One region of the Butyricimonas sp. RTP31003st1_G1_RTP31003_210430 genome, then DNA from elsewhere that is predicted to be linked to it. Evidence: riboswitches for the same ligand, from Rfam matches in the RefSeq annotation. Region 1 holds a riboswitch; each other region holds the start of a gene.
What was found. Region 1 has a riboswitch for cobalamin ahead of AB5542_RS11210 (DUF5074 domain-containing protein). Riboswitches for the same ligand answer to the same signal wherever they lie in the genome.
Positions count from the first base shown of each region.

Region 2: linked by a shared signal. The riboswitch ahead of AB5542_RS18415 (anaerobic ribonucleoside triphosphate reductase) and the one ahead of AB5542_RS11210 (DUF5074 domain-containing protein) in region 1 are both predicted to bind cobalamin.
Region 3: linked by a shared signal. The riboswitch ahead of AB5542_RS17745 (TonB-dependent receptor) and the one ahead of AB5542_RS11210 (DUF5074 domain-containing protein) in region 1 are both predicted to bind cobalamin.

Region 1 is NZ_JBCOSQ010000031.1:44,494-47,673, reverse strand. Features, by position in the region: gene AB5542_RS11215 (TonB-dependent receptor plug domain-containing protein) at 1-10, opposite strand, end outside; gene AB5542_RS11210 (DUF5074 domain-containing protein) at 21-1,175, opposite strand; cobalamin riboswitch at 1,265-1,466, opposite strand; gene AB5542_RS11205 (YncE family protein) at 1,753-2,925, opposite strand; gene AB5542_RS11200 (TonB-dependent receptor) at 2,958-3,180, opposite strand, start outside.
Region 2 is NZ_JBCOSQ010000079.1:4,483-7,662, reverse strand. Features, by position in the region: gene AB5542_RS18425 (aldehyde dehydrogenase family protein) at 1-984, shown strand, start outside; gene AB5542_RS18420 (MarC family protein) at 1,092-1,685, shown strand; cobalamin riboswitch at 1,782-1,964, shown strand; gene AB5542_RS18415 (anaerobic ribonucleoside triphosphate reductase) at 2,100-3,180, shown strand, end outside.
Region 3 is NZ_JBCOSQ010000072.1:5,815-8,994, reverse strand. Features, by position in the region: gene AB5542_RS17745 (TonB-dependent receptor) at 1-2,077, opposite strand, end outside; cobalamin riboswitch at 2,216-2,417, opposite strand; gene AB5542_RS17740 (beta-ketoacyl-ACP synthase III) at 2,556-3,180, opposite strand, start outside.

The DNA.
Region 1 (3,180 bases):
TTTTAAACATCATTTACTCTTTAACGTTGATTTCCCGGAAAATAAACCTGACCGGGATAAATCCCAACCTTATGACTGATCTTCGTCCCATCTTTCAAATAATGTCGGACATAACCTCTTTGCGCCGTGTAATCCAAACAATCACACAAGTAAATATCTCCCTCCGGACTGACGGCAAAACCGTACATCATTCCCACTTCCGGCAAGTCATAATAATGACTGAATTCTCCCGTTTCCACGTTCATCCGGTACACGCTTTGCTGTTCCTTCACTCCCTCCTTATTTTCTTCAGCCGAACGAGTTTTCACGCTGAAATAAATCCAAGTACCCGTGGGATCAATATCCGTACGGTTATAATTAATATAACCGATAATCTCGCCCGGAGTCTGTGAATTCGAATCCCCGAAAGATAACGTGTACGATTTCACCACCTTCTCCCGCTTGGGATCCACGCATTTCAACGTAACACCTGTTACCTGTCCACCTTCCTGCTCGTTCATCAATCCCCAAATCATCCCCTCCTTATCCACAAGTAACTGACAAGTTTTCGTATCCTCCTCATTATATACCTCCTTAACAACTCGAGCTTGTTCCTTCTTTATATTATCAGCATCAAATACATATAAACCACCCTGAGTTATTCCAAACACTTTATTTTCCGCCACAGTCAGATACTCTACGGCCCGAGGGATAGAAATATATTCCAATGGTTTCCCGTAAGGCTCAACCGTCCGGATACGTACTAATTGTCGGTCAAGATCGGACACAATTGCCTCCGTGGAAGAAATTGGCACCACTTGCCGAGGATACCCCGCCTGCGTGTAAAGAATTGTTCCCACGGATTTAAAAGTTACCGGATCAACAATCTCTATCTTTTTTGAATTATTCATCGCCACGAAATACTTCCCATTTACCAACGTGATAGATTGCGCCACGTCTCCCATAGGACGGTGATTTACATCTTGAAAAGCATCTGCCACAACACGACCGTCCTTATAAATCACCGAAATCGTTCCGGTATTCGTGTTAAGTTTTCCCTCATTCAATACAAGAGCTTCAATATCCCCACCTCCTATTATTCCTCCAGGATAAGGTACTCCCGGCTTATCACACGATGTAAACGTTATACCTATCCATATAATAGTAACAATATAAAATAACCTCTTCGCAAACATAAATCCCCTTTTAATCAAAAAAAGATTTGGCGTATCCAGTCGACAATTATTAAACTATCGGTGTCCACGTTCTTCCTTCCCTTGAACGTTAAACAATATGATTGATTGGCAGGTCTTCTGACTTACCCCATCCTCGGACGTCCTTCCCATTTCAAATTGAAACAGTGGAGAGAGTTATGTCCATGGACTTTAGTGGAGCTTACAGCAGCGGGTCTGTTCAGGATTCGCACCTGATTCCCTTTTCACCACCTATCTGAAACAGAGAGTGGCACCAAAATCGTTGCAAAAATATATAAAAAACGAATACCATTTGGATTTAAGAACCATCATTTGGATTATTCACAATATTTATTATTCACAAACAAATAACACCGTAATTCAATATCATCTAAAATTCGTCATTTTACACCGAATTGATTCCAGATATATTAAGGTTTCGTTCAAAAACACATGAATAAAGAGAGGTTGCCCTATAATTGAAATGAACCCTAAAAGTTTTCGGTCTAACTTTTAGGGTTTATTTTATATGATCAAGTACACATTTGCAAGGAAGCTCTTTATAGGATCACTTTAATACTTATCCTTCCTTCCCGTCTTTCTCCTGTAAAGGCCTTGTCGTAAACACAATGTGAGCAGGAATATCTCCCGTTTGCACATCCCATTTCTTCTTCCCGTCAGGCCCGAAACAGTACAACCTCCCCGGGGTAACATAATCCCCGGCATCGCCCACAAATATCTCGCCTGTTTCCGGATTTACCGCCAAAGCGTAAGGAGTCACGATAGACTTCTCGGTTCCGTCCTTGATAAAATTCCGAGAGACAATACGTTTCGCCTTCGTGTCATAAATCGTGTAATTGACCGTCCACTTACTCGTAATCTTACTATACTCCGTGCTGTAAGAATAAAGCGAATCGCCACACAAATAAAGTTCGCTCGCCGGAAAATTCAAAGATCCTTCCACGAGATCATTCTTCGCATTTATCACGTAAGTATTTGAATGTACGTTATAATAATCCCCGCGGGAAGTCACGTAAATCAGTCCATTTTTGTCAACACGCATACGATGTAGATTAATCGCCACCGTGATTTTCTTCGTCTCCTTAAATGTTTCCAAATCTATCACGGACACCGTATTATCGTAGTTAGGCACACGGTACCCCCCAGAGTTTGCAACATACAACTTATTCCCGACAATCACCATCTCTTCCGGTTGGTACCCCACGGTACAACTCCCCACGACTTTCAGCGTGGCCGTGTCAATCTTCACCACCTCACCCAAACGGGCATTCGGATCTATCTGTACCGGTCCGGCATACGAACTGACATAAGCGAATCCCTCATGAAAAACAATATAACGACAATTCGTTACCGTGATTTTCGTAATTTCCTTAGCCGTGTTCACATCCATCACCTCGAGCAAGTGAGAACAATTAATCACCGCATACAACTTATTCCCGTAAATCTGAATATCATTCCCCACGTCTCCCAGCTCCTTTACCACGCTCGGGTTCCGCTCTGCGAATATATTCTTATGATACTCTCCGGAAGCATAATCAAAATAATCCAACGTGGCCTTATTACTTCCCATATTCCCCTCGTTCAACAGGAAAAAACCTTTTACAGGCCCCGGCACCGAATCGCTCGGGGTAACCTTCGTTATTACGGACGGAATAATTTCATCATCATCATTCCGGCAAGAAAAAAACAATAACATTCCCAACGCGAGGAACATTAACATACCTAATTTCATTCGATTTTCACAATACATCATTCGATCTTTATCTAAATTTCTATGTTGATAATAAACTTCACGTTCGTCCCCGGCATCGGGTAACACTGTACCACCTCGTACTGCTGGTTAAAAATATTATTCACCTCCGCCGTCAGTCGAATTGCAGTCTTTCGCCACGAGAAATTCTTGGATAACGAGAAATCACTCGTGTACCACTCTTTAGCCCTATTCTCCGGGATATTCGCGCTCGCCTCGTAACGCTTCCCCGTGTAT
Region 2 (3,180 bases), on a different contig from region 1:
ACAAAGAATGCTATCATCATAGCCCCTCACCCGAAAGCAAAACAATGTTCTAGTGCAGCCGTGAAACTTATTATCGAGGCTATTGCCCCGTTTGAAGTTCCGGAAGGTCTAGTTCAGGTGATCGAGGAACCCACGATCGAAAAGACTTGCGAACTTATGGAAGCTTGTGATGTCGTGGTTGCCACGGGAGGAATGCCCATGGTAAAATCAGCTTACTCATCGGGCAAACCCTCTTTCGGTGTCGGCGCAGGTAACGTACAGGTAATCCTAGATCGATTTATTGATTTCGATGTAGCGGCAGAAAAAGTCATCACCGGTCGCTCCTTTGACAATGGTATCATCTGTTCCGGGGAACAGAGTTTCATTTATCACAAAGACGACAAACAGGAAGTCATGGACACTTTCCGCCGTCACGGGGCATACATCGTGTCCGAAGAAGATCGGGACAAAGTAGTTAATGCACTTTTTGAAGACGGGCATATTTGCAGGGATATTGTCGGACAATCCGTTCAGACAATCGCAAGCAAAGCCGGCATCTTCGTACCGGGTAACACCCGAGTCCTCGTGGTAGAAGCTCACGGAATAGGACGTGACGACCTCATCTGCAAAGAAAAAATGTGTCCCGTCATGGCTGCATTCGCTTATGACAACTTTGATGAAGCGATAAAAATCGCCAAAACAAATCTGTTCATGGAAGGAAACGGACACACGGCCGGAATCCACTCCAACAATCAAGCAAACATCATCAAGGCTGGAACAGAACTCTCCGTATCACGCCTGATCGTGAATGCCCCGTGTGCTACCACGGCCGGAGGTTCCATACAAAACGGGCTCCCCGTGACCAACACCCTCGGGTGCGGAAGTTGGGGGAACAACTCGATTTCCGAAAACTTCACCTATAAACACCTATTAAATATCACACGCATCGCCCCGTTATCCGCACGGATACACGTACCCTCCGATGCCGAAATATGGGAATTATAAAAAATAATCGTAAATTTGCGGGACTACAAGTGACAGTACACCTCTTTAACGTTGGTTTCATAAATACGTACAGCACTTGTAACCCGCAAATTTCATGTTATACGAATATGGACTTCAGTATCAATATAAAAGAAATATTCACCGCCTTTATGGTACTTTTCGCCGTGATCGACATCACGGGATCAACTCCTATTATTATCGGGTTGAATGATGCAGGAAAAAAAGTCAGTGCCGAAAAAGCCGCAGGAATATCTCTCGTTATATTTATAGCATTTCTTTTCGCGGGAGACGGATTATTGAAATTATTCAACATCGACATTTCCTCTTTTGCCCTTGCCGGGGCATTAGTGCTTTTCGTACTCGCCATAGAAATGACCTTTAGTATCGAGATTTTCAGAAATGATGGCCCGGAAGGTTCGGCAACAATCGTACCTGTTATCTTTCCGCTTATCGCAGGAGCCGGGGCATTAGCAACCACGCTGACACTTAAAGCTGAATGTAGCGTTTTTAGTATTATCATTGCCATTCTTCTTAACATGACGGTCGTCTATATTGTTCTACGCAATGTCTATTTAGTAGAACGGGTTCTCGGGAAAGGCGGCGTTTACATTCTACGAAAATTCTTTGGCATCATTCTACTTGCCATGTCTGTAAAAATTTTCGCATCCAATTTAAACACTCTGCTGGCATCACTATCTTAGATCAAAAAATTCTTTTTGGAAAACTTTTTGAAAAAATCAAACAAGAAAGTTTTCCAAAAAAGATATTTTTTCTCTCACCAATAGAAAAATTATTTATACATTTGTCTAGATTTTGGTTCCTTCAACAAGGATTAAAAGGGAATCAGGTGAAAATCCTGAACAGTCCCGCTGCTGTAAGTTTCACTGAATCGTTCAAGCATCACATTGCCACTGTTTTCCAACGGGAAGGCGCTTGACCGGGAACAAGTCAGAAGACCTGCCAAGACCAGAGGTTTCAAAGGCTTTCGAGGAAAAAGCCGGGAACGCAGGTATTTCAAACATACTTACATCCCGTTTTTAATCATAAAGTCATCTCAAACCAAAACAAAATTAAAATTCATGTAATTGTAACTAAACTAAAGGAATAAGAAAGACATGATTCAGACAGTTGTAAAAAGGGATGGCCGGGTTGTCGGCTTTAATGAAGAAAAAATTATCGCGGCCATTCGTCGGGCAATGCTCCACACGGCTCAAGGAGAGGATATGGAATTGGCATCCACCATTGCCGACCGGGTCGCTTACCGCGGGGCAGAACAGATGACCGTGGAAGAAATACAAGACAATGTAGAGATCGAACTCATGAAAAGCCGCAGAAAAGATGTGGCACAACTATATATCGCTTATCGAAACCAGCGGAGCGTTGCACGTAAAGCAAAAACGAGAGATATTTTTCTGGAAATTATCGAAACAAAATCCAACGACATTACCCGGGAAAACGCAAATATGAATGCGGACACCCCGGCAGGGATGATGATGAAATTTTCCAGTGAAACTACCAAGCCTTTTGTTGACGACTACTTGTTAACCGAAGAAGTGAAAACCGCAGTTCGCCAAGGCTACTTGCATATTCACGACAAAGACTATTACCCCACGAAAAGCCTTACCTGTGTGCAACACCCGTTGGATAAGATTCTGAGAAACGGATTCTTTGCCGGACACGGGGAATCACGTCCTGCCAAACGTATCGAAACAGCCAGCATCCTAGGGTGTATCTCTCTGGAAACCGCCCAAAACGAGATGCACGGGGGACAGGCGATTCCCGCTTTTGACTTTTACCTGGCTCCCTATGTACGTTCCAGTTTCGTGGAAGAAGTCAAAGTATTGGAAGAATTAAACGGAGAAAACTATAACCATCTTTATCACATCGAAATTCAAGACTATATTCCCCGGGAACTATCAGGTTTGACCGGAGAACAACGAGTTTTACAACACGCCATCAACCGCACGGTAAACCGGGTACATCAATCCATGGAAGCTTTTATCCACAACATGAATACCATCCACAGCCGGGGAGGTAATCAGGTTGTTTTCAGCTCCATCAACTACGGCACAGACACTTCTGCCGAAGGACGTTGTGTCATCCGTGAATTATTGCGTTCCACCTACCGGGGAGTGGGTAACGAAGCCACGGCTATTTTCCCGATTCAAATCTGGAAAAAGAAAAAAGGAGTAAACT
Region 3 (3,180 bases), on a different contig from region 1:
GGGCCACCAATTTCCAAAGACTATAAGCCGGTTTTGTATTTTCACGAATCACCTCTATTTCTTGACCGCTATCGTCCGTTTCAGTGGATTTACTCTGTGACAATTTCTTAGAAGTCCACCGTCCGGAGAGAGAAACAGAACCATCCCGTTTCAATAATTTACCGCGTAATGTCGTGGTAAAATTCAAGGCGTGTTTTGAATTTCCGGACAATTGCAAATCCGTCTCCCGATCTCTCGCATCAGTATAAGCATAAGTTCCCCTCAGCAACAATTGCTTAATCGGGTAATAAGTTAATGTTCCTTCTGCCCCGCGTATACGCACGGCCTCCACATTTGCATAATGCATTTCTGCTCCCAATTGTCCCGGTTCCGGATCTTCCACGTCAATAACAAAAGAATTAATTTTATCTTTTATCGTGTTCTGGTACCCTTCCACGCTTGCATTCAACCGTCCATTGTAAGTATATTCCGCCGAAACCGATAAATAATTGGAATATTCCGGTTTCAAATCTGGATTTCCAACATTATGCGACACACTTCCCATGTCAAAATCAGAATACAACTCCGTCAAGCCGGGAGCCTTAAATCCCCGACTATACCCGGCACGGAATTTAAAACTGCCCGGGGCATACATCAAATTTACTTTCGGGGTATACGCGTCACCAAAAACAGAATGGTGTGTGTAACGGAAACCTCCTACCAAATCCAGCTCCGGCAATATCTGCCAATCCACCTGCACGAAAACATTCGCATCGTTCACTTTTCTCACGGTTTGTTCCTTACCGTATTGCATCTTATTATAATTCCGAGTCCAATTCCATTCAATTCCTCCAACAATCTCCACGTTCTTCAAGGGACTATAAATATCTGTCAAACGGGCTGTCTGCTCGTGAGAAGTCGCATTCGTACTATCTGCAAGATCAATCAAATCATACACGGTCTTACGAGTATAAAAATCTCCGTAATACACCGCATACAACTTATTCTTTTCCCCGAAGGCATGCTCCAATGATGCCCGGAATGTTTTGTTTAAACTGCGATAATGCGTTGGAGATTCTCCCTTGGGAGGATTCTCTACTTCATTCCAATAGAAAGAAGCTGAAGCCACCACTTTCGTCCGTTCATTATTCCATCCTACCTTCTCCTCTATATTCATATCATGTGAAGGATTCATCGTGTAAGACTGGGGTGTTTCGGGCGTAAGATCATACCCATCCGTGGAATTACGACGAAAAAGAGTCTGGGAGAAAAATCCCTTGTGAGCCAACCCGATCCCCGCATCCAACTGCAGATCATTAAACTTAGAATAACGAGCTTTTGCCCAGCCTTCCAAAGAGCGTTTCGGAGAATCCGTGATAATATTCACAACCATACCCATGGCACTTGACCCGTAAAGAGCAGAAGCCGCACCTTTCAAAATCTCGATCCGTTTAATATTGGACGTACTCAGCCGATCGAAATCGATAGGTCCCCCGGGAGTCTGAGATAACCTCTCCCCATCAACCAAGATAAGGATGTAACTATTTTCCAATCCCTGAATCTGGATATTATTACCGCGAGGGTCCACGTTAAAACGAAGCCCCGGAATATTGTACTCCAGAACATCCATCATACTCTCGTAATCATTTCGTTGTAACTCCTCGGCAGAAACGACACGAGTCATCACGGGAGCCTCGGAAATCACCTTTTCCGTTCTCGTACCTGTAATAACCACCTCGTCCAAATCCAACAAACTCTTCTTCAGCTTAATAACAAGTCCAGAGATTGTTCCAGGAGCCACATCAACTTCACGAGTCTCATACCCGACAGAACGAACCGTCAAAGTTGCTTTACGATTGGCAGGCACGTCAATTTTAAATTTTCCTTCCGTATCGCAAACACTCCCCCAACCTAACTCTTTCACCATGAGAGTTGATAAAGGTATTGCATCCCCTGTTTCAACATCCACGACTTTTCCGGTTAATTTTACCGTTTTCACCGTATCAGCCATCACCTCCGGTTGAATCGCCATAAGTCTTGACATTGGTGCGAAATTCAATACAAGTACGCCACATACTAGCAATAAGATACTTTTCATGTTTATTATTTTTTCATAAACATTATAAACGCCACACGACAGCACACATCACGCACATCCGTGGCTTCATAAATGTTACTGTTAATAAAAACAATAGCTATTATTTTTTCCTTTTTATCATCCTTATTCCCGAGAACAATAAAAACATCTAATTCAGGCAGGTTTTCTGACTTTCTCCGCTTATGTCGCCTTCCCGGACGAACCAGTGGCATGAGGTGACTAAGCATTTCCCGTGTAACGGGAAAGAGATTACAGCAACGGGTATTGTTCCGGACTCTCACCGGATTCCCTTACATCCCATACAGATAGCATGGGACTCACCAAAATCGACGCAAATATATAAAATAATTTATTTCTTAATGAAAAAAACAATTATTTTCTAATAATCAGCTAAAATATCTTACACCCATCTTCTGAAATCAAAAAAGCTGTTCGGTTATTTCCCGAACAGCCTCGTATATCGTATTATCGATACAATCTAACCCTTATGAGTATATCCCCATTTCAAATAAATGGCACCCCATGTAAATCCGGCACCAAAAGCAGCAAGGATCAAATTATCCCCCTTCTTCAGTTGGTCCTCCCATTCATACAGACACAACGGGATTGTTGCCGAGGTCGTGTTACCGTATTTTTGGATATTAACCATGACCTTCTCTTTGGGTAACCCCATTCGTTCCCCGGTAGCCTTGATAATACGCAGGTTTGCCTGATGAGGTACCAGCCAAGCCACGTCCTCCGAGGACAAGTTATTGCGTTCCATCACTTCCACCGACACGTCTGCCATGTTCGATACAGCATGTTTAAACACGGGCTGTCCTTCCTGGTAAATATAATGTTCCCGGGCTAAAACCGTATCAATGGTTGGCGGTTTCAAAGAACCACCTGCTTTCATATGTAGGTGAACACGTCCCATTCCATCCGAACGCAATATGTGGTCAATTACCCCCAAATCTTCAGTTGTCGGCTCCAGCAACACGGCGGCAGCCGCATCTCCGAAAATAGGACAAGTTGCCCGATCCGTGTAATCCGTAATCGCGGACATCTTTTCAGCTCCCACGACAATCACTTTTTTATAACGCCCGCTCTCCACGTACTGCGTC